Regions from separate parts of the Lysinibacillus sp. GW821-FHT14F06 genome, predicted to be linked through region 3. Evidence: riboswitches for the same ligand, from Rfam matches in the RefSeq annotation. Region 3 holds a riboswitch; each other region holds the start of a gene.
What was found. A riboswitch is a leader RNA that binds a small molecule or an ion and turns the genes downstream of it on or off. The one in region 3 is predicted to bind thiamine pyrophosphate.

Region 1: another riboswitch for thiamine pyrophosphate. It lies ahead of thiW (energy coupling factor transporter S component ThiW); the one in region 3 lies ahead of thiC (phosphomethylpyrimidine synthase ThiC).
Region 2: another riboswitch for thiamine pyrophosphate. It lies ahead of thiT (energy-coupled thiamine transporter ThiT); the one in region 3 lies ahead of thiC (phosphomethylpyrimidine synthase ThiC).

What each region holds. Positions count from the first base shown of each region.
Region 1 covers NZ_JBXAPF010000019.1:63,329-71,798, reverse strand. Annotated here, with positions in the region: gene AC1RNS_RS16730 (cysteine desulfurase family protein) at 1-117, opposite strand, end outside; gene AC1RNS_RS16725 (iron-sulfur cluster assembly scaffold protein) at 127-480, opposite strand; gene AC1RNS_RS16720 (LuxE/PaaK family acyltransferase) at 496-1,674, opposite strand; gene AC1RNS_RS16715 (MFS transporter) at 2,074-3,270, shown strand; TPP riboswitch at 3,346-3,453, shown strand; gene thiW (energy coupling factor transporter S component ThiW) at 3,554-4,042, shown strand; gene AC1RNS_RS16705 (VWA domain-containing protein) at 4,174-6,768, opposite strand; gene AC1RNS_RS16700 (vWA domain-containing protein) at 6,752-8,470, opposite strand, start outside.
Region 2 covers NZ_JBXAPF010000008.1:133,027-141,496, forward strand. Annotated here, with positions in the region: gene AC1RNS_RS10115 (GntP family permease) at 1-431, opposite strand, end outside; gene AC1RNS_RS10120 (helix-turn-helix domain-containing protein) at 543-2,339, opposite strand; gene AC1RNS_RS10125 (hypothetical protein) at 2,471-2,596, opposite strand; gene AC1RNS_RS10130 (magnetosome magnetite crystal formation protein family) at 2,652-2,984, opposite strand; TPP riboswitch at 3,108-3,215, shown strand; gene thiT (energy-coupled thiamine transporter ThiT) at 3,335-3,895, shown strand; gene map (type I methionyl aminopeptidase) at 4,096-4,851, shown strand; gene AC1RNS_RS10145 (TspO-related membrane protein) at 4,881-5,588, opposite strand; gene AC1RNS_RS10150 (polyphosphate kinase 2 family protein) at 5,788-6,612, shown strand; gene AC1RNS_RS10155 (GNAT family N-acetyltransferase) at 6,753-7,340, shown strand; gene AC1RNS_RS10160 (beta-class carbonic anhydrase) at 7,441-8,010, opposite strand; gene AC1RNS_RS10165 (hypothetical protein) at 8,189-8,323, opposite strand; gene AC1RNS_RS10170 (aminopeptidase) at 8,464-8,470, opposite strand, start outside.
Region 3 covers NZ_JBXAPF010000023.1:59,070-67,539, forward strand. Annotated here, with positions in the region: gene AC1RNS_RS18455 (methyl-accepting chemotaxis protein) at 1-1,001, shown strand, start outside; gene AC1RNS_RS18460 (AEC family transporter) at 1,150-2,082, shown strand; gene AC1RNS_RS18465 (methyl-accepting chemotaxis protein) at 2,259-4,010, shown strand; TPP riboswitch at 4,075-4,189, shown strand; gene thiC (phosphomethylpyrimidine synthase ThiC) at 4,327-6,105, shown strand; gene AC1RNS_RS18475 (catalase) at 6,230-7,735, opposite strand; gene AC1RNS_RS18480 (helix-turn-helix domain-containing protein) at 8,140-8,470, opposite strand, start outside.

The sequences.
Region 1 (8,470 bases), on a different contig from region 3:
CCCAAAGGAATGCGTGCTAGAGGGATTACCAAATAGCATTATATTTTCTATCATAGTAGAAGCCACTTCCTCCCGAAGAGGGGTAGTGGCATTATAATCAAAATACCTTCCTATCATAAAAGCCTCCTAAGCCGCCGAACGTATTTGCTCAAATAACTCATGTAAAATATTCAAACAATGCATTTGTGGAGGCTCTAACTCCCCTAGCATTTTATCAATCTCATGTTGCGGTTGCTGCTTAATTTCTTCTATTGATTTATTAATGATATATTCTGCAAATATATCAGCTGTTGCTAAAGATGTAGCACAACCATAAGCTTTATATTTCGCATCGAATATTTTTCCATTTTCTACCTTAACGCTCATTAAAATTGTATCTCCACAAACAGAGTTACCAATTTTTAATTCCATATTTGCATCAGTCAATTCACCTGAATGTCGAGGGTTGCTAAAATAATCAACAATGATAGAATTGTACATGTTTAGAATCCTCTCTTATACTTCTGCCATTTCATTTTTTTCTTCTGCGGCATCCATATGCTTCTCTAAATTAATGGCACAACAACCTATTTCTGCACCTGCTACTCTAGAAAGATATACCACCTTCTGACCATTTCTTCCGCATTCACATGTATTTTCTTTCTTTAAATACACTAAATCCTCAGTTTGAATAAATCCTGGATATGACAAGGACGTAGGGTCAAATATTGCTAAAACTCCTCTTTTTCCTTGTGGTACCTCTTCCGCTAAATTTTTTGGATTTCTTAATGAAAAATGAACCCAAGGTGGTACATGCTTAGACTGTTTCTCACATTCGATAGCTAAAATATTAGATTCAACTAATCCATACATATCCCTTATATTTTCTTCAGGAATACCTAAAAATTCAGCACATTCTTTATTGTATTGTTCCCTAGGTATCTCCATACCAGAAAAGCGTTTCCAGCCTCCTAGATTGATAATCATCGTCTTTTGATCTAACTTCAAATGAATATTATTTGTTTTTAAATAATTGACCAGTTTATAAATTAAAAATGGAGGTCCTACGATGTGGCGTGTATGAATGTTTTGCCATTTTTCTAAAGTTTCTATTGCCTCTTTAGGCTTGAAGGATGCTCTCTTAACAAGACATCTAGTTGCATCAAACAAACCTGAGAGCATATTTAATACTTTTACCATTCCCATCTCTGGCATTTCTTCTGGAGATGGGAATAAGAAGAGACCAGCTCCACGAGAGAAGGCAAACATCTCTCTATACATTGCGTAAATACTAAACACGCAATTGTTTAATGTTTCAGCATCCCTTCTCGATATACTTGGTATACCACTTGTTCCTGTACTTCGCATTTCAAATTCAATGTTCTCTAAAGATGTTGATAATAATAAATGAGAGTCAGGTCTTTTAAAACTTGTTACCGGAATAAGTGGAATTTTTTGTATATCATCTAGACTTTGTATATCGGCAGGTGTAACGCCGCTATCCTCGCATAACATTCGATAAAAGCTATTGTTTTCATAATGATGTTTAAAATTTTGGGAGATTAAATACCCCTTTAAATCATTGACTTTTTTTTCATCCCATTGAAATAGCTGTTGGGTTGACCCAATAACTGCTGTTACTGGGTTAATACCTAATTCTTTTAAATTTTCCATCGCTGCTTGAATAGTTACCATTTCATTTCCTCTCCTTTTTAATATCAATTTCTCTCGGATTTTCGGCTTATGATCGCTTCTTGTAGATCAGTAATTAGCCGTTATTACAGGAATTATTAGGGAAATATCAACCATATATAAGGCGCTAATTATTACAATTTTTGTCATACAGTTGACATAAAAAGATTAACATAAGAACAAATGATGTAACCCCTAATTCACTACAAGATAAAAAGTAAATTCCACAAATAAACTTGTGGAATTTACTAATTGAATACTTAATTATTATTGCAAAATATTTATCATTTATTAGTTTAAGAATAAACAATTGGTCCACTATTTAGTGTAATCCTAACTAATAGCAAACCATTTTTCTTTGTGATAGACTGTACTATATTTGATTAGAAAAGGGGGTATTCGATGACCCAGCAGAAGTCTAATAAGGCGGCTTTGTATATTTTAATGTTTAATATGTTTATCGCAATGGGGAGTATTGGGATTATTATTCCTGTCATGCCTGAGTATTTAAGAATATTTGGTGCTGCAGGACAAGTTCTAGGCATGCTTATTGCAACGTTCGCCTTTGCTCAATTCGTTTTTTCTCCAATTGCTGGGAATCTTTCGGATCAGTATGGTCGAAAAAATCTAATAATTTTCGGACTGATACTAACAGGACTTGCACAAATCGGTTTTGGGCTCTCTACAGAAGTGTGGATGCTCTTCTTAGCACGCTTTTTAGGTGGTCTTGGATCAGCCTTTGTTGCACCTCCTATTATGGCATTTGTAGCAGATGTTACAACATATGAAGAACGAGGAAAAGGGATGGGGATGCTCGGTGCTGCCATGTCTCTTGGCTTTATGATTGGGCCAGGTATTGGTGGATTCTTATCACAAGTCAGCTTACATTTTCCATTCTATACAGCTGGAGCGGCTGCTATTTTAGCTGCTATTTTATCGTTCTTTTTATTACCATCTACTAAACCAAACGCAGCACAAAAAATGCATAAGCAAGACAATCTTGCAAAACAAATGGTACGTTCAGTACATATGCCTTACTTTGTTATGCTTATTATTATGATGGTATTCTCGTTCGGAATTGCTAATTTCCAAACGACTTTATCATTATTTGTTACAGATAAGTTTCATTATACACCTGGAGATATTGCTATTATTTTAGTAGTGGGTGGTGCTTTTGGTGTAGTTGTACAAATGTTTGTCATTACACCACTCTTTAATCGCTACGGTGAAATGAAGGTCGTATTAGTCAATTTATTTATTGCTGCCGTATCTATCTACTTAATATTATTCGTATCTGGGTTTGCCCTTATTTTAGTTGTTGCGACAATCTTCTCGACAGCCACAACATTAATTCGTCCTGCTGTTAACACATTGATCTCTAAGCTTGCTGAAAATGAGCAAGGATTTGCTGCAGGTCTAAATAATGCCTATATGAGTCTTGGGAATATGATTGGTCCAGCATTGGCAGGTATTTTATTCGATTGGAATATGAATAGCCCTTATATATTTGGTGCTATAATTTTGATGACTTGCTTCTTCCTTGCCCTTATTTGGACAATGAAAAAGGCACCACATCTTATGCAGCCTGATTCTAAATAATCTGAAAAGTTATTGACTATTATTAGTAGTATGTTACATTTATCTTGTTACGATGCTAAACAAAAATTAAATAATTATTACCACTAGGGGAGTCTTTAAAAGACTGAGACGTATATTATCATATATGGACCCTTTGAACCTGATCTAGTTCATACTAGCGGAGGGAAGTGGCGACATCTTGCTTTTTAATATGTAAATGCAAGGCCGCTTCCTATTGTTTTCAGGAAGCGGTCTTTTTGTGTTCGCCAGTTTAGCGCGATAATATTTCAAAGGAGTGTAATTTATGTCAGTTCGAAAATTAACAATCATGGCTTTATTAGTGGCCATTGCCGTAGCAGGCTCTACCTTCGTTTCAATTCCAACAGGGATTGCGCGAGCTTATCCAATACAACATGCCATCAATGTCATCGGTGCCATTCTACTCGGCCCAGTACCAGCCGTCATCATTGCCCTTATTACGGCGATTATTCGAATTCTAACAGGGACAGGCTCCCTATTAGCCATTCCTGGCAGTGTTATTGGTGCTTTTTGTGCAGCGTTGGCTTATAAATACAGTAGTAAACCTTTGCTAGCAGGGATTGGTGAAATTGTAGGGACTGGGATCATTGCTTCTCTCATTGCAGTACCATATGCATATATCTTAATGGGGACGTCCGTCGTAGCAATGTTTTTCATGCCTGCCTTTTTAACCTCTAGTATTATTGGTGCTTTTTTAGGTATGGCCGTTGCTAGTAGTCTACGAAATACTATACTTATTAAAAATTTTCATTAAATTTTTAGAGTAGGGATTTCTTTCCTCTCCATTTTCGAAGATCATTTTTCAGTGAACCACCCCCATAGCGAGTACAAAACAAAAAAACAGTGCAAAATAATTAATCATTTTGCACTGTCATTTAATCTAAATTATCGTTTCTTCATGCCCTTTAATAACTGAGCAACATTCGTATCCTCTGCCTGTATGGTTTTATTCTCTACAGGCTGCTCTTTTCTCTTAGACTTAGCAAAGAAGCCCCAGCCAAAGCGTCGGATTGTAATATCGATGAAGAAAAGTAACATACCTGCTAATATAAGCCATGTTGCTATATTTTGACGGTCTGCGCCTTTCTTCGTAAATTCACGAAATACCTCCTTCGGTTCTTTCAAAACTGAGCCGCTTGTTTGCTTTGTCAGTTCTTCCACCAGCTTATCATTTACTGGTCGTAACTCATATTCAGCACTATAAGGTACACTTATTCCTGCCTGATAAATAGCTTGATCTTCATCAGCAATACGGAAGAAAATGAGTCCTGGCTCTGCTTGCACAACTGCCCGAACCTGAGAGGCTGAAATGGCCTCAAGCTGTGTTTCAAGTTCTTCTCCTGCTTCATTGACAGCAACTATATCTAAAAATGCTGCTTCATTAGTTGGATCTGTAATAATAAATGAACCATCCGATTCTAAACGTACATCGTAGGCAACATCATTATAGCTTGGGAGCATTTGAGAAATAAGCGTTTGCCAAAACGTTCCCCAATCCTGCCATCTTGCCCAATCACCTGTCCATTTCCCTGTCGAATCGGAAGTAAAGGCAAATGTCTTGCCAAGTCCATATTGCCACTGTGCTAGCACCGGATCCTCTTTCTCGCTTTCCGCAATTACAGAGGCCCCCTGCTTCGCTGTTGTTCCGATATAAGCATTCATTTGAGGTACACCATTTGCAAATAACGTGTTCCAACCAGATGCGTTATAGATGGTTGGATAGAAAGGGTTATCCTCAATATATGTGCGTGAAATCATTGCCGTTTCACGGGATAAAATAGAAGGGATGGTCTGCTCATCAACAACGTCATAAAATCGTCCGCTGCCCATTTCACTAAGTGCTTCAAGTAAATTGGCATCTGCATCCTGTCCAATTGCTACAGTAGACAATGTTACGCCACTCTCTTTTCCTTCAGCGATTAAGTCTTCATAATTTCCTGGCTGTGACTGTCCATCCGTTAATAAAATAATATGCTTTCGCTGTAGCTTTAAATCTGTTAAGTTCTCATAGGCCTTAGCAAGTGACCCATAAATCTCTGTCCCACCGCCTGGCGTTACAGACAAAATCGTATCCACAGCTTCTTCCTTATTTTCAAGTGGTCCTGTTTCGATAATTTCCCAAGGTTGATCATCAAAGGCAATGAAGCCGAGCGTATCTTCATCTCGCAACATTTCAACAGAACGAGCTGCCGCCTCCTTAGCGAGCTCCAGCTTCGCTCCTGACATACTACCAGAGCGGTCAAGCACGATAACCAGCCCTAATGAAGGCAATTGTTCCTTCCCTTTAATCTCCATTTCAACAGGTAGTAAAGTTTCGATTGGTGTTTTAAAATAGCCGCCCAAGCCAAAGCTATTTTCGCCACCAACCATCGTAAAGCCTACGCCAAAGTTTTTTACTGCCTGCTCTATCACATTCATTTTGGCCTCGCCCACTAGATGTCCTGGCACATTATCAAAAATAATAGCATTGTACTGTAGATAACTAGAAAGCTCATTTGGCAAACTTTGAGCATCTATAACATCAAAGGAGATGGATTTTCTCCCAAGAGCGGCTGCTACAGGTGATGCGCTATCATAACCGTTAACAATTAATAAATGTGGTTCACTCTGTACCATTGTAACGCTTGTTAGTTTATTATTTTCAAATATGGCATCCTGCTCTACCTGTACAACAGCTTCATACTTTACTAGACCCTCTGCTGTAGCTGTATGTTTATAGGTAAATACATTGGAGCCTTGTGCAAGCTCTACAGTCTCACGGTGAACAAGTTTGTCGTTTTCATATAATAGTAGCTCTCCTTTGCTAGCCGCTGTTGCATGAACTTCAGTAACTAATTGCTGCTGTTCACCCACATATGCAACCTGTGGGGTTACAAAGCTGTTCAGTGATACATCTGTAGAAACTGCTTGATGAAATGGAACAACATCAACGCTTATATTGGACCCTTTAAATTTCGAAGCAAACTCTAAGGCATTGCCTTTTGTTTCATTGCCATCTGTTAAAAGGACCAACCGTGTTGCCTTTTTTGAATTAACAATCCCTGAAGCAAGCTGTAGACTTTGTTCAATATTTGTTTGATCTGTTGCTCCTATGTTTGTAAACTTCGGCACTTCCTTTAATGACTTCGATAAAATCGCTTCTGTTTGCAGTGTTGATGAAAAAGAATAAATCCCTGCAAGCTGTTCATCCTTTTTCGACTGTAAACTTTCCTCTATAAATTTAACCATCTCACCGTCTGTGCCATTCATAGAAGCAGAACGGTCTACCATAAATAATATTTGTTCTTCCTTTATAGGTAATAAAATATAAGGACCTGCAAGCGCAAAAACTAAGCAGCTGACTGCTAGAATACGAATCCCTAGCACTGTTATATGGCTCTTTTTCAAGCGCTGACGCTCTCGCCAATAGGTCCAGCTAAAATACATAAATAATGGGAGTAAAAGCAACAATGCTAATGGCATATCAATTCGTAAATCCACGTCGTCGTTGCACCTCCCACTCTGTAACTAGTACAAATAAAATAAGAAGAATAAGCCAAGGTACAAGTGAAGCTTTCGCTATTTCTTCTTTGCCATTTTCTTGGAGCTCACCTAGTGTATAGCTTGTTCCTTTTGAGATGATACGCTCCTGTGCTTGAAGCTGGACAATGAAGCGCTTTTCTTCATTTTCTGAGCGTGCTGTATAGATTCCTGGCTTCATTGGAGCTGTTAATAAGCCATTCGAAATGGACGATAAAAACTGATCATCCTGCGAATATACACTCCAATCGCCCTGAGCCAAAGCAACTGCACGCTGCTCATTCGGCGTAAAAATACCAAGTGAACCAATCGATTCTGAAAGCTGCTGTTCCACACTCCACAAAAATAATGGAAATGAAGGGTGTAGGGGCCAATCTGTATCTGCAATATCAGCTAATATGACAAGATCACCTTTCGGAGTACGTTGTATAAAGGGATGATCTCCAACCGATGCAATTGTTTTATAGCCATCAAACCCAGGATATACAGCGCTAACATAAATATCTTTTAGCTCACTAAATGCAAACAATGCATCACTTGTTGTATTTACTTCGCCCTTTGCTTCAATTTTTTCGGCATCATCACGACCAAATAATACTATAGGTTTATCCATCTTTTCGAGCAGTGCTGTTTGGTTAGTTACTACAGTCGCTTCTTGATTATCAGCTATCTGTAAAGACGGAACAATCTTGACACTGCTATTAATTGTTTGAAAACCTTTTTGAATGAGTTGATGCATACTTTGATCGACCACTATTTTTGAGGTAGTCGTTTGTAGTAAAACAGTTTGCGAATTATCGACTGTATAATCATCATCTGCAGCAATGGTAGCCGTCATTGTATCCTCTAATGGTAAATCTTTAAAGGTTTTGGTCACAGCTTCTTTAGGAGGCAATGTAATATCTTCTGACACTACCTTATTATTCTCTGCATTTTGTAACAAAAGAGTGATCTTTTGCTCCAAATCAGTATCATTTTGTAGCTGCACCAATGCCATTGTCGATTGACCGTCTGTAGTTGCTGCAAAACGTGTAATCGCAACATTCTCTAAATCTTTAGCAGAGCCTTTTACAATCCATTTCACTGTATCTTTTTCCATTGGTAAGTGCTTTTTATCCAACACATCTGTAAATACATAAATGGATGTTGGTATATTACCAACAAAAGCCTGTGCCACATCAAGAGCCTTATTCATTTGTGCTGTTTCATAGGTTACTTCCAGCTCTTGAATCGCCTTTTCAATATCTTTAGTGTTTGTCACCTGCTGTAGTACAGCTTTCGGTGTATTGCCTGTTGTAATGAGCGTCACAGGTCTACCATTTAGTTGCCCCATCAAAGATAACATTTCTTTTTTATGTGCATCAAATGTTGACTGCTCTTTCCCCGCAAGCATTGTTGCAGACGTGTCCACAATAAAAATTGTCTGTGCACCTACAATCGTTGATTTTTTAACATAAGGGTTCATTAGGGCTAGTACCAATAAAAGAAGTGCTAGAAGTTGCAAAAAGAGCAAAGCATTTTTTTGTAGTTGCTTTAAGTATGGTGATACACGCGTTTCCTGCATAATTTCCGACCAAAAAAGTGTAGAAGATACGGTTTGATCGATATATTTTTTTCGAAAGAAATAATATAGTAGGACAATGACCGGGATGATGGCCGTCCA
Region 2 (8,470 bases), on a different contig from region 3:
TGCCAAGGTATATTCATAGCTTTAAATAATGGTTTAGCAATTGGTAAAATGGCGAAAATTACGACATATGTATTAATGCCACCTAATGTTAAAAAGGCACAAATGATTACGACTGCCATTAGCGCGTTAAATTTACTATGACGTCCCATAATATTCAAAAGTTTTTCAGCTATTGAACGAGCAGCACCACTTTCTTCCATAAATTTTCCGAATATTGCGGCAAATAAGAAGATGAGGTAGTAATTTTTCATAAAATTTATAAACCCGCTCATATAGTTGCCTTGTAATGAATCTAAAATAGGCATTTGATTTAAAATGATGACGATTAAACTTGCTACTGGCGCAATAATAATGATACTGAAGCCACGTAATGCTAAAAATATTAATAAAGCCAGTGACGCAATAATCGTAAATAAACTCCATATTTCCATACCTAGACAGCCCTCCTGCTTAATAAAAATATTCTGAAAATTCAACAAGTAGGGTTTAGTATAACAATGAATACTATGAAAATACTATGTAAAAACAGACAAAGATAAGAACTATCCTTTGTCTGTTTTGGCTAATTTTATATTTTGTAAGTAAGAAAACATATAGATAGCAAGATTTAATTCGAACATAGTTTTCCCATTCTGCTCGTCAATCCCTATTAATGAAAAAATCGTTTGGAGTCTATATTTAATGGTGTTTAGGTGTACAAAGCATGCCTCAGCTGTTTTTTTTCGGTTTTGATTATGTTCAAAAAATAGCTTTAGTGTATATAACAAATCAGTTTTATGTTGATTATCGTATTCCATAATTGGTCCAAGCTTCAACTCAACATATTCTGCCATTTCCTGTGGGTCATTATTTAAAAAAAGTGTATAAGGTCCAAGTTTATCATAGGAAATGATGAATGGTGCCTGTTCTAGTGTCTGTAAATAGTCAATACACTTTGTGGAGTCCCGATATGAACTGAAAATGTTTTCAATTGTGTTAAAGTGTCTTCCGAGACCAACCATAAATGATAGTGAATTGTACTTTGTCGAGTCTTTTTCGAGGAGTACAAAAAAATATTGAATACGCTCTTTAAACTGTTCGACTGAAACTCGCAAATTGTTCATAAATAAAAAATGATAGTGTAATTCATGCTCCGAGATAAAAACTGGTAAGGAAAATAAGCGAGTTAAACGATATAGTAGTTTACTAAATTGGTGCTGCATTTTATTAGTCTGAGCAACATGATATGTACTTCCATCAAGTTGTAGAGTAGCACATAAGTAATGAGAAGTTTGTTGCACTTCTTGACGTTTATAAAAGGCATTGAAATTTGAGTTTAAAAGCTGTTGTAACAAATATCCGTCGTATTTAAAGGAATTTTCTAGCTCCTTTTCCTCCTCAGCTAACTGTAAGGCAAATAATGCACCTGCCTGTTCTACTGCAAATAAATCTAAAGGATCCATTTGTAAATGTTGATTCATCACAATCAGTAGTATTCCTATAACACCTCGTTCTGTATGGATAGGAAATAAGTAACTTACATACGTTTCATCTTTAAATGGTATGTATACTTGATGTCGTACACATTGCTGTACAACTGTATCAAGATGCTGTGATTTTTGCTCTTTTAAAATGTCAGTAGCAAGTTTAGCTACAGGAGATGATGCAAATAATAAATCGTAAAAATCTGTCATAATTGCTACAGATTGGCCTAGTAATGATGCAAGCGTATCAATCATATCGCTGAGTCGGCCACGTGTTAAGGAAACCTGTGTTAAAGCATTATAAATGCGCTTAGAGCGTTCGTTTTGAGTAAATAATTTTGCATTTTCAATAGCAATTGAGGATTGGTTTGCAAATGCCTGTAACATTGTTAAATCACTATTTTCAAACTGTGTATCTCCTGAAAAATTGACAATTGTTAAAACGCCTATACATGAATTACTTTTATCAAGAAGTGGAGCACAAACAGCACTTTTGGGATAAGTTAAATCACCAACTGCTTTTGTATAGTTTTCTTCGTACTGTGGAAATAAATCCGCCATGCTTTCTGAAACATCATTGCTAGAGTGAAATCTAAATGCTTGTTTTTGAGAGAATACCTTTCCAGTCATTCCTTCATTTGAGGCAAGGTGAATCTTTTTTAAATAAGCCAGGTCATAACCAATGGCATGCTTGGCAACTAGACGATTAGTTTCTGTATTCAACATAAACAATACCCCTGCATCAGCACCGTCTATCACATGAAGTACCTCATTCATCAATTTTTCTAATACTTGGTTAATATCGAGTGTTGAAGTTAGAACCTGCGCTGCCTTAACCAAGCTCATTAATTGTTTTTCACTATTTATTTTTAACAACCCCTCATCTGTAGTGCTAAACCCTATTTTAATATAAATCTGCTATGCCAAGTACAAATTAGAAAAAAGTTATAGAGTCAAAAAAAAGAATCTGCTGGAAAAAGATGAGCAGATTCTTTATTTGGGATGTATTATTTCTTATAGCTGTTTTTTGGAGAAGAGGGTGCTCCTTTCTTAGCCGCCATTACTTTTTTGACAATTGGTATAACGATAGGTGCTAATTTTACGGCGGTTTTGACAACTTTAGATACTTTCATAAAAAAACAGCTCCTTTTACTAATAGTTCTACCTGTTTATGTTAGAAATGAAACATTAACGAATAACGCGAACAGCTTGCACGATATTCCAAATAACAATCCCTAGTGAGACAAGTACGTAAATGGCAAATGATGCAAACCAAACAATCATAAATGTATTGCTACCTGCTTGTGGATCAAAAGTGTTAAATGATATGGTTGAGAAGACAAAGACAGCAAAGAAGATGATACCAAATACAAATGGGATTAAATGCGAAATAAGTGCTCGAATGGAGTGTCTTTTTACGTCACTATCTTTCGAAACAAAGTAAACAATTAATGGCACAATAAAGGGTGCGAAAAAAACGCTGAGATAACTAAAGGCAGATAAAATTTTTTGGTTCTCCATAGTTGTACCTCCTTTTTTAATATTTACGCATGAAAAACAGCAAAGTTTCAAAAAATATTGTGAAAGAGAGTTGTAATCATATCCGTATTTGCGTACAATGAGGTTGTTCAAATAAAAAGATGTAACGACCACAAGGGGAGCTGATGATGTCAGCTGAGACTGGGCACGTAATGCCTTAACTCTTTGAACCTGTAAGTTAACACTTGCGTAGGGATGTGGATAGAAACCGACACTTGTACGATGTGAGGCTCTGTCCTGGCATTGTTTTTTTTTGCCAGATAGAGTCAAAAAGTAAATATGATTTCTATTCCTTCTCTTGTATCCTACATCGGAACAAAGGAGAGAATAAAATGGACAAAAAAAGACTTTTAATGCTTGTGGAGATTGCGATTTTCGCAGCAATTGGCCTTGTGCTTGATCAGATTTCCTTTAAAGTATGGGCACAAGGAGGCTCTGTTAGTCTAGTGATGGTACCAATAATTTTGATAGCCTTTCGTTGGGGTCTTTTACCTGGTCTGACAACGGGCTTACTTATTGGTGTTATGCAAACAATGTTTGGTGCTACAGTAGTACATTGGTTACAAGGCTTACTCGATTATGGCGTTGCCTTCACAATAGTTGGCTTGGCTGCAATCGTACGTCGACCAGTGCTTGACGCTGCAAAAAATCAAAACAAAACGAAAATGGCACTGTATATTATTCTAGGAACTGTATTAGCAGGATTTTTACGCTATGCGGCACATACTATTGCTGGCGCGGTATTCTTCTCAGAGTATGCGGGCGATCAAAATGCATGGATTTATTCAATTATTTATAATGGTACGTATATGCTACCGGCTACACTTTTAACTGCCATTGTTGGTGTTCTGTTATTTACAGCAGCACCACAATTAATGCAGCGAAAATCATAAATACACAACCCTTCACAGTAGTGGAGGGTTTTTTGTATCGTTTTATTAGCTATTATAAAATTTACCCGCTGTGAATATATTATTACATTTCAGCACTTTGCAATTTATAAGGGCATACAATATTTAAAGCGTTTAGCGTTTTATGTCAAACAAGTTATGTTATATTAAAGAGTAGATATTAGATGAAAGGGACGTTAAAAATGATTGTAAAAACGCAAGAAGAGATTGAAGCCTTTAAAAAAATTGGCCGTATTTGTGCTGAAATTCGTGAGGCAATGAAGGCTGCGACAAAACCTGGTGTTACAACACTTGAACTCGATGAGATTGCTGGCCGTATGTTTGCTGAGGCAGGAGCAATTTCTGGACCTAAAGGAGAATATGACTTCCCAGGCTACACATGTATTAGTGTCAACGAGGAAGTAGCTCATGGTATTCCAGGAAAACGCGTAATTAAAGAGGGAGACATTGTCAACATTGATGTATCTGGTTCATTAAATGGCTATTTTGCAGATACGGGCATTTCATTTGTCGTGGGTGAAGGCTACGAGGATAAAGAGAAGCTGTGTCGTGTGGCAAAAAGTGCCTTTGATCGTGCAATGACAAAAGTAAAAGCTGGATCAAAATTAAATCAAATTGGTAAAGCCGTTGAGCGTGAAGCATATGCCAATGACTTAACTGTAATTATGAATCTAACAGGTCATGGCTTAGGGCTTTCCTTGCATGATGAGCCGAATCATATTTTAAACTATTATGATGCATGGGATTCTACAATCATGAAAGAGGGCATGGTGCTTGCGGTTGAGCCCTTTATCTCAGCAAAGGCAGAGCATATTGTGGAAGCTGGTGATGGCTGGACCTTCGTTACACCAGATAAATCACTAGTTGCTCAAATCGAACATTCAATTATTGTGACAAAAGACAAACCAATTATTTTAACTTCATTGGATGAGGCATAATATAAAAAATCCTGCTACCCCAATTATTTTTAGGGGGCAGGATTTTTTTTTATGAAAAGTATACCGACTAATAGTACACCACATAAAAATAAAGCAGCTGTTGTTACAAGTAGCTCTTCAAAACCATTATGTAACGCGATTCCAATATAAGCCCAAATAAATACAGATGGATACATAATATCGAAATGATGGAAGCGCATATGTAATGCGATGGCAACACCGATTGTTAATAAAATGACTGCCCATAGAGGGTTGCTAAGACCAAAGCCGTTCCATCCATAAGCTGTTAATGTAAAGCTTGTATCTGTCATCAAAGTAAATGTCGACCATGCATAGTAAATAGAGAAAGGGATACGTCCTGCCAACGACTTGTCGCTGTGAGGATATGTATTGTACAGCGAAAATACACAGAAGACTAAAAGTAGTGTGCTACCAAGAGAGGCGATAAATAACTCCTGATGCCACACGATTATTGTGAATATCTGCAATATACATATGCTGCTAAAAAGAACAGTCTGTTTAATTGTTGTCTTTTTAAAATTCATGACTAACCAAAAACCAAGTAACATGTAAATGGCGATCCAAATTACATGACTGACATTAAAAGGTGCAAATACAACAGGAAAACGATTAGAGATGTCTAACGAAGATTGACCATTTATTTTCATGAAAAAGGATGAAAAGGTTAGGATGACTGAGACAATATAAGTGATTGTCATCAAAAAAAATTGAGGCATATTTTCCTCTCCCTTCGTATTAAATTGTATAGGGAAAAGACAATTAAGTATAGGACTGCACTCTTTCCATTATAACGGAAATTCCCAATAATGTATCGCGTAGTTTCATTAAAATTATCTACTATTTACCATTTGTATAGGCATCTAAATGTTTCTTTAGTACAATAGGAATAATCCAAATAGAAGGAGTGAAGTTTTAATGGCTCAAAATTTAACAAATTTAGATTTATCTATTGAACTAGATAAAAAAATGTATAAAAAAAAGTTAAAAGTACTCCAATATGAAATGTTAAATGCACAACAATTTTTATTAAAAAATAAAATTGGGCTAATTTTAGTATTTGAAGGCATGGATGCAGCAGGTAAGGGAGGGGCAATCAAACGTTTAATTGAACGTGTTGATCCGCGAGGCTATGTGGTACATCCGATTTCTGCACCTCAGCCCCACGAACTGCGCTACAACTATTTACAACGATTTTGGAGAAAGCTTCCACAGCATGGACAAATCGCTATTTTTGACCGTTCATGGTATGGACGTGTTTTAGTGGAACGAATTGAAGGCTTTGCAACAAAGGATGAATGGTCTCGAGCTTATGAGGAAATGAATAACTTTGAAAAGATCTTAACTGCAGGGGATTACATAATCATTAAGTTTTGGCTTCATGTCTCAGATGAAGAGCAGCTCAAACGTTTTACTGAACGTGAGCAAAACCCTTACAAGTCTTGGAAGTTAACGGAAGAAGATTGGCGTAATCGCGATAAAACACCTAAGTATGTAGAAGCAGCAAATGATATGTTTGAGAAAACAGACAAAAAGAATGCACCATGGATTCTAGTTGCAGGGGACGATAAAAAATATGCACGTGTGCAGGTACTGCAAGAAACAATCGCACATATTGAACGAGAAGCACAGAAACGTGGGCTTCATTTAACAAATGTTTTAGACAAGGCTCAGTTAGAAGATGAGGAATCTTCAAACCTTGAAGTACTAAATGATAATTTGAAGAAGAAAAAAACAAAATAATAATTGTAAGATGCTGTGCAAACAAGACGAGCTGTTTTAGTTGTAGCAGCATCTTTTTTTACATACAATAAAGTGACTAACTTATTTTAGAGTGAAGCATGTACCAAGTAAGACAATTATCGGAAGGCTAGTGTGGAAAAATGGTGCTTAAAATTTGGAATTTATTAAGGAAAAAGGGTGGAAATGTGGTATCAATTCAAGGAGAGAAATGCTACATTCGCACATTCCAAGAAAAAGATGCACAAAGTTTAACTGGTCTCGTAAGCCGTAATAAATACTTTTGGTCTACATACGAGCCGTTACAACGACCTGAATATTATACAGTTGATGCTCAATATAAAAAAATTCAAGAAAGCCTATACTTAATGGACTCAAAAAGAGAATTTACTTTTGGGATTTACGAGCTTGGAACTAATAATTTAATTGGGCATATTGCGCTTTACGCAGTCAAACGTTTACCTTACTCAAGTGCTTTTGTTGGCTATGCGATGGATGAGATTTATATTGGGAAGGGGATTGTAACAGAGGCTGTAAAAATGGTTGTACGTTTTGCGTTTGACCAAGTAGGCTTACATCGTGTAGAGGCCTATGTGTCAACACAAAATAATGCTTCTATTCGAGTATTAGAAAAATCAGGATTTCAGCGTGAGGGATTGTTAAGGAAGCTTTTGTATATTAATGGTCAATGGGTAGATCATTACATGTATGCCTGTTTAGAGGATGAATAAAAGAAGAGTCTATCTTTCAAACAATGAAGGATAGACTCTTTTATCTGCATTGACTGTTGAACCTTTGTCTCAAAGCTTTGACAGGCTGTTAAAATAGTGTCTAGCCTTGATAATGACTTCCATCTTCGAGCAAATCAAGACGCCCTGTATTTGGATCAATAACTAATCCATGGACAGGAACATCCTTCACCATTAATGGGTGATTGCGAATAGTATCAACACTTTTCTTTACACTTGTCGCAACGTCGCCAAAGCCACGTAAAAATTCCTTTAAATCTAAACCAGAGTATTCCATCATCTTGATAGTTTCTGGGTTAATTCCACGATCCACCATTTTGCTAAGCATTGCTTCAGGATCAACTGCGCTCATACCACAGTCGTAGTGTCCAACAACGTACACCTCATCTGCTTGCAGCTCGTAAACTGCTACAAGTAAACTACGCATAATTGCACCAAAAGGATGACTTACTAATGCACCAGCACTTTTAACAATTTTTACATCACCATTACGTAAATTCATTGCTTTAGGTAATAGCTCTACAAGACGAGTATCCATACATGATAAAACAACGATGCGTTTATCAGGATACTTAGTTGTAATAAAAGGCTCATATTTTTTTTCTTGAACGAAATCTACATTAAACTTCAGAATATCTTGTAACATTGTCATGAAAGTTTGCTCCCTTCCCTACAAAAATATTTTAGAGCAAAACTTTAAATATGCAAATAATAATGACAATATTCACGCAATTTTTACGAAAAAGAAAGAAGTTTAGTAAATAATTTAGCGAATCGAAGGAAAGTTCATAAAAAAACAGCTACTAGAAAGCAGCTGTTTTTCAATAATATTAATATTTTTCTTTTGGTTTTGGATCTACAGTGACTGAAGATTTAGAATCTAAACCAACTTGTAGATAGTGGATGAAGAATGCCGTAGCAATTAATAGAACGGCTGAAAAGCCTAGGACAGTCGTTAAAAACATGATAAAAGTTCCTCCTTACTAAAAATAATCAAGTATATTATCTAAATTAATTATACAATAGGTTACTAGGAAAATCTAAGGATAATTTATGACATCAATAACATACCTTACCTAGAAAGAAATTAGTAGAAATGAATTACTTAAATT
Region 3 (8,470 bases):
AATATATTAAAGCTGATGAGATTGGTGCTGTTGCACTGGCTTATAATAATATGTTGGATCAAACAAATAGTGCCATAAAAACAGTGCTAAATTCTACAACACTACTGAATCAATCATCCAATCATGTTCATGAGGCATTTAATGAAATAGTGGCTTCAAGTCAAGAGGTATCTGTAGCTATTAATGAAATTGCTCAAGGGGCGTCTAAGCAATCGGAGGATACAGAAGAGACAAACTATCGAATGATTGATTTATCCGATCAAATTGATGCTATTACCGCTTTATCGAATGAAATGGATGAGTTATCAAATAAAACGAGACTTACTACTGACAAAGGCATGCAAGAGGTTGAAAGCTTACGTGACCGTAACGCAGAGACAAATGCCATGAATGGTCGTATTCAGCAGCAAATGGAGTCTCTGGCATCTAATATCGCCAATATTAATCAGATAATCGCATCTATTCAAGGTATTACGGAGCAAACGAATTTATTAGCTTTAAATGCAAGTATAGAAGCGGCTCGTGCTGGCGAGCATGGCAAAGGCTTTGCAGTTGTTGCAGAGGAAGTGCGAAAGCTAGCAGAGCAATCAAAAAATGAAACAGATATAATTAAGCAAACAGTGGATAGTATACTTGCAAACTCTCAGCAAACCGTTGCTGTTATTGCTTCAAATGCAGGACTTATGCAGTCACAAAATGAGTCTGTACAAGGGACAGAGGTAGCATTTAAAGATAACAGTGAGCTGTCACGCTCTATCGCTTCTTCGATCAATAAGCTAATGGATAAGCTGTCGTATATGCTGGAGCATAAAAATCAAGCAATTATGGCAATCCAAAGTATCTCTGCTATTTCAGAGGAGACAGCTGCATCAGCGGAACAGGTGAGTGCTTCTGCTATCGATCAACAAGCGGAGCTGCAAAAGGTGGCAGAATCCATCAATAATATGAATGAGATTTCAAAGGAATTACAAGAGGTTGTTAATCAATTTAAACTAGCTTAATCATGAAGGACTGCCTAAGAGGTATTGAGTGTTACCTAGGGCAGTTCTTTTTTATTGGGAAAGGCTGGCTCTAAGCTATTCTCTCTTTTGAACAGATTGACCTGGCGAAAAAACAGCACTACTATAGGAAAGGAAAGGAGGGCACATTATGATGTATCTCGGTATGATTTTCTTTCAGATCGTTGCTCCTATCTTAGTGCTTCTTGTGCTTGGCGCGATGTTGCAAAAGAAATTTTGCTTCAATCTAAAAGCGCTCTCTCAGCTTATTACCTATTGCTTCATGCCAGCTGCTGTTTTTGTTAATTTATATGAAACAAGCGTGGAGCTCTCTGTGCTTGGAGAAGTTGCGATATTTATTGTACTTTTTATCGGCAGTCAAATGGTGCTAAGCCATTTTTTAGCGAAAGGACTTGGTTTAGTTAAAACAGAGGCTGCAGTGTTTAAAAATAGTGTCGTCCTTATTAATTCAGGAAACTATGGGATTCCTGTTGCGCAAATGATATTCGTGACACAGCCAATCGGCGTAGCGATACAGGTTATTCTTGTGATATTCCAAAATATGACTACCTATACATATGGCTTATACAACTTAATTTCCTCTACAAAATCAGGTATATCTATTGTAAAGGATTTCCTTAAGATGCCTATTATTCATGCCCTTATTATAGGGGTAGCGATGAATTATTTTGATATTGCAGTGCCACAATTTATTAAAATTCCAATAGATCATGTGGCAGAAGGTTTTATTGCTGTGGCATTAATCACGTTAGGTGCCCAACTATCACAACTTGAAATTAAATCCATGTTTAATAAAACCGTCATTATTAGCTGTTTTACACGACTAATTTTAGGACCAGCAGTTGCTTTACTCATTATTTATTTACTCGGCTTAGACGGGGTAGTGGCACAATCATTATTTATCGCTAGTGCTTTTCCAACATCCCGAAATAGCTCTAGTTTAGCATTAGAGTATGATATCGAATCAGCAACAGCTGCTCAAACTGTTTTATTTTCAACAATAGTGAGCTGTATTACAGTAACAATTGTTATTTATCTAGCAGAACTATTATTTCTTTCATAACATATGACGTAAAAAAAGGAATAGGCTTATGGCTTATTGCTTTTTTTTATGCTCAAAAAGTAAAATGAAGAAAATAATTAGAAAATATAAGGAAGTTTGTTAGTTATTGTAATTTTTAATATATACATAGGGTAAATAGGTGTTTAATCATAATATTGAAAGGGGCGTTCATAGCTTTGCGTAAAGGAATAGAGTTATGGAAGAAATTCATCATCTTATTAATAGTTATTATGGTTGCTTTTAGTGTTGCTCTTGGGCTTATTGTCTATAAGAGTACAAAAAACATAGTGGAGTTGGCATTAAAAGAGAATAGTATGATTTTAGCAAGAAATGTTGTGGGACAGCTTGATTCAGAGAGGTATGAGCAGCTAGTTACAAATCCAGATAACCGTTCACTGTATCTTGATTTACAGAAGGAGCTGACAACAATACTGAAAACCAATTATGTAACGTATATCTATGTGTTCAAGGGAACACCTGATGGTAAACAATCAATGGTGCTGGTGGATGCAGGAGATTTAAATAGTGAGGAAACCTACCAAATTGGAGATATTATGGAGGATATACCGTATGAAAGTGTTGTAAAAACAATTTCTAATAATGAGGATGGCTTTAGTGAGTTTGTTTCTGTAGAGGGGTGGGGAGATTTTATTTCTGCTTATGCACCTGTCAGAGCAGAAAATGGTGAAATTGTTGCATATGTTGGATTAGATATTGAGAGCTCCATTATTTACGGCATTCAAAAATCTGCTGTATCGAAGTACTTGCCTATTCTTTTAGGCATAGTCATTTTATTGAGTGTCGTTATGATGACGACATTGTATTTGTATATGCGAAAATCACTGAAGCCGATATTTATCATGAAACGAGCAACAATAGCCTTTACAGATGGAAATATGGCAGAAACTCAACATATATTGGATGAAATAAGCTTTGAGTCAAATGATGATATTTCAGATTTTAGTAGCAAATTTAAAGAAATGATGCAATCTATGCATCAAATTATCTCTAATCTATCGGGGATTGGCACAGATATTTCTAAGGCAACTGATAGTTTACAGGAGGTAGGGAATAATGTGCAGCACTCAAGTAACAAGCTCATTGAAAGTGCAGGAGGGATAGAGGAGAGTGTAGATCGACAAAGAGATCTAGCGACACATTCCTTTAAAACAATCGAAGAGATGACGTCAGGAATTATGCAGATTTCAGCATCTGTTTCTTCCGTTATGAAAAGCTCCTCCAATACAGCCGATCTTGTAAAGCAAAGTCAATCAGAAGCGGCAATGATTACGAATCGTATGAATGACGTGGCAGATTTGGTAACTCATACGGCAAATAATGTGAATGTTCTTGGTGAAAGATATAGTACAATCGAAGAAATGATAAGTGTTATTCAAAATATTGCCGATCAAACAAATTTATTGGCATTAAACGCGGCGATTGAGGCAGCGAGAGCAGGTGAGCATGGTAAAGGCTTTGCTATTGTCGCGGAAGAGGTGAAAAAGCTGGCCGAGATGACGAAGTTGTCAGCTGAGGATATTCGTCAGCATATATATGAATTTAAAATAGTAACAGAGACTGTGTTAAAAGAAATGGACCATAGTACTGTTGAAGTTAAAGAAGGAGCTCATTTAGTGATGGCCATTAGTAATGAGCTGGATCATTTGTTTGAAGCAGTAAAAGTAGTTGAGGAAGATGTTCAAAATGTTTTTGAGGTTACAAACACAATGTCCAAAAACACGAACGTCGTTTTATCGGCATTAGAGCAAACGAATGAGGCATCCGAGGCTGTCTTGTTGGAAACAAAAGAAGTAGCCGATGCATCAAAGTTGCAAGAATCATCATTGAGTCAGCTAAGTAGAACGATTCATGAATTAACGGAGCAGGTAAAGCGTTTAGAGTTTATGAAGCAAAAATATAAACTCTAAAGGAAAAATAGTGATGAAGCTTCCATCTCTTAGCAATATCTGTTACACTAGCATCAAACTTAATAGCATTAACTAGGGGAGTCTGATGAGTCAGGCTGAGAGGGAAACGCATAGAGGTTTCTTGACCCTTTGGACCTGATCTGGCTCATACCAGCGTGGGAAAGTTAAGAAATTATTGCGAGCTCTTTACAATGCGATAATTATACCTTATACAATCATAGCCGGATCCAAAAATTTTTGGATTCGGCTTTTTATTTTTTGGGGTGAGCTAGATTCGGTCCTTGTATGAATTTTCTATAAGGGAGAGAAGTAGGTCATGACAACAGTTAGCGAAAAGAACATTACCATTATGTCGAGCTTTGAGGGGAGCAAAAAGGTTTATGTAGAGGGATCAAGACCAGATATTTTAGTGCCGATGCGTGAAATTGCATTAAGTCCAACGACAGGAAGCTTTGGAGAAGAGGAAAATGCACCAGTTCATGTGTATGATACGAGCGGTCCATATACTGACCCTGCCTATAAGGTAGATATTACGAAGGGCTTACCAGCGTTGCGAAGTGAATGGATTAGAGAACGAGGAGACGTGGAGGAGTATGTCGGGCGTACTATTAAACCAGAGGATAATGGTTTCCGCATAGCTGATGATCCACGTATAAAAGAAAATATATTTCCTGATTTATCTAGAAAACCTCTACGTGCAAAAAAAGATAGAAATGTAACACAGCTTCATTATGCACGAAAAGGAGTAATTACTCCGGAAATGGAGTTTGTAGCTATTCGCGAAAATATGGACCCTGAATTTGTTCGCTCTGAAATTGCAGCTGGGCGTGCAATTATGCCTTCTAATATTAATCATCCTGAGGCTGAGCCAATGATTATAGGACGTAATTTTCATGTGAAAATTAATGCCAATATTGGGAATTCAGCAGTATCATCTTCTATTGCAGAAGAGGTAGAGAAAATGACATGGGCAACACGCTGGGGCGCTGATAATATTATGGATTTATCGACTGGAAAGCACATTCATACCACACGTGAATGGATTATCCGTAATGCCGCGGTGCCAGTTGGAACAGTGCCAATTTATCAAGCGCTTGAAAAGGTAAATGGTGTGGCTGAGGATTTAACGTGGGAGGTGTATCGTGATACGTTAATTGAGCAAGCAGAGCAGGGTGTTGATTATTTTACGATTCATGCGGGTGTACTATTACGTTATGTGCCATTAACAGCTAATCGTGTGACAGGCATTGTGTCACGTGGAGGTTCAATTATGGCACAGTGGTGCTTATATCATCATCAAGAGAATTTTTTATATACACATTTTGAAGAAATCTGTGAAATCATGAAAACATATGATGTTGCCTTTTCATTAGGGGATGGTTTACGTCCTGGATCGATTGCAGATGCCAATGATGAGGCTCAGTTTGCAGAGCTTGAAACGTTAGGTGAATTAACACAGATTGCATGGAAGCATGATGTACAGGTGATGGTGGAGGGACCAGGACACGTGCCAATGCATTTAATTAAAGAAAATATGGACAAGCAGTTAGAGGTGTGTAAGGAGGCTCCTTTCTATACTTTAGGACCACTGACAACAGATATTGCACCAGGCTATGACCATATTACATCAGCTATTGGTGCTGCAATGATTGGATGGTTTGGTACGGCAATGCTATGTTATGTGACACCAAAAGAGCATCTGGGCTTACCAAATCGAGAGGATGTTCGTGTAGGGGTGATTACGTATAAAATTGCTGCACATGCGGCTGATTTAGCGAAGGGGCATCCTGGAGCACAGCAGCGAGATGATGCGCTTTCAAAGGCACGCTTCGAATTCCGCTGGCGCGATCAATTCAACCTTTCTTTAGATCCAGAGCGTGCAGTTGAATACCATGATGAAACATTACCAGCAGAGGGAGCAAAAACTGCGCACTTTTGTTCAATGTGTGGGCCCAAGTTCTGTAGTATGAGAATCTCCCAGGATATTCGTAATTATGCAAAAGAAAAAGATGTAAATACGACGGAGGCAATACATCAAGGAATGCAGGAAAAGGCTGAGGAATTTAAGAAAGCAGGCAGTCAGATTTATCAATAATATTGTCATGAAAGGTTTGTGTTTATTTAGGCACAAACCTTTTTCGTTGAATAGAAAACTCCACGTGAAATGTTGCTCACATGGAGTTAAAGTTGGATTTGGATATCAATAATAGATGGAAAAATTAAACGTTAGTTGGTTGTTTTACGTATGGGTTAGTAAGATCCATACCTTCTAATGAAAGACCCATTGCTTTTGCTACACCCTCACCATATGCTGGATCAGCTAAATAGCAGTGAAGGATGTGGCGACGTTTGATGAACTCTTCAACAGGTGCCATATCATTTGCTGTATTTTCGAATAGGCGTTGTTGTTCTTCAGCAGTCATTAGGCGGAATAGTTTTCCTGGCTGCTCGAAGTAGTTGTTATCATCTTCACGGAAGTCATGGATACCTGCGTTACCATCAATACGTAATTCAGGCTCTTTATAGTCTAAGTTGTGCTCCCATTCGCCATAGCTGTTTGGTTCATAGCCTAATGTTGAACCAAGGTTGCCGTCAAAACGCATAGCGCCATCACGATGGAAAGTACGGAATGGGCATTTTGGTGCGTTTACAGGAAGCATATAGTGGTTCACGCCTAAGCGATAGCGTTGTGCATCTGCATATGCAAAGATACGGCCTTGTAACATTTTATCTGGAGAGAAGCTAACTCCAGGAACAATGTTAGACGGTGCAAATGCTGCTTGCTCAACCTCAGCAAAATAGTTGTCTGGGTTTTTATTTAATTCGAATTCACCTACAGGAATTAATGGGAAATCTTTTTTATACCATACCTTTGTTAAATCAAATGGATTATATGGTAGTTCACGAGCTTGTTCTTCAGTCATTACCTGAATGTACATTTTCCATTTAGGGAAGTCACCTTGCTCGATAGCACCATATAGATCACGTTGTGACGATTCACGATCTTTACCAACTACTTCCTCTGCTTCAGCACCTGTTAAGTTTTTAATACCTTGCTCTGTGCGGAAGTGGAATTTTACCCATACACGCTCATTTTCAGCATTGATAAAGCTATACGTATGAGAACCAAAACCATGCATATTGCGGTAACCAGCTGGAATACCACGGTCAGACATCACTATTGTGACTTGGTGAAGAGCCTCTGGTAGTGAAGTCCAGAAATCCCAATTTGAGTTTAAGTTTTTCATATTTGTACGTGGGTCACGTTTTACCACGTGATTTAAATCTGTAAAGTGTAATGGGTCGCGGAAGAAGAATACAGGCGTATTGTTACCAACTAAATCCCAGTTACCTTCTTCTGTATAAAATTTAAGGGCAAAGCCACGAATATCTCGCTCAGCATCTGCTGCACCGCGTTCACCTGCAACTGTAGAGAAGCGTGCAAACATTTCTGTTTTCTTTCCAATCTCAGAGAAGATTTTTGCTTTTGTATATTGAGTAATATCATGCGTTACAGTGAAAGTACCAAATGCACCTGAACCTTTTGCGTGCATACGACGCTCAGGAATAACTTCACGGTTGAAGTTCGCTAATTTTTCAACTAGCCATACATCTTGAAGTAACAGAGGACCTCTTGGACCTGCTGACATGGAGTCATGGTTACTTACTACTGGAGCACCACCTGCTGTTGTAAAACGACGGCTACGATCATTTGCGTTTGTCATAATAGTTTACCTCCTGAAAAAAATTGTGAGTCAAACTCTTCATCAATAACTATAACAAATATAAACTAGAATTGCTAGTACATTATAATAATTATCGTTAAAGAATTTTTATTGTAAGATATAAACTATTATTATATGTGTAAAGAAGTAGAATTATGCATAATTTCACTACCCAAAACAGTGCTTTTCAAAACATTATTAGGAGTACGAAAGGGAAAATAAAAGCTTTTTCATTGATTTTTTCTCTATCGTGCTCAATTAAAACATCCAGCAAACTCATTCTATTGAAATATCATTCCTGAATTATAGGGATGAATCAAAATGCTTGTATATTAAATATAATGTAAATAAATCACTGTTTTCTTAGACAGAATTGAAAATAAGGTATGCTAAATGAAAATTCATTAATAGGATTTTCGATAGCGATTGGGTGTCATGCCTATCTGCTGTTTAAAAATTTTAATGAAATAATTTGGATCTTCAAAACCATTTAATTGTGCAATCTCGCTAATAGCAAAATCTGTTTCCACAAGCATTTTTGTAGCATTATGAATTCGAGCCTGTTGTAGGTAGCGCTTAAAGGGCAATCCTTGCTTCTTCGAAAAAATCGTACTTAAATAATTGGGACTAATCCCTAATTTATGGGCAACGAAGGGTAAAGATAATCTGCTATCCTGAAACTGTTGATAGATAATTTCTATTGCCAGCTCTACATAATCTGTTCTTTTTTCCATT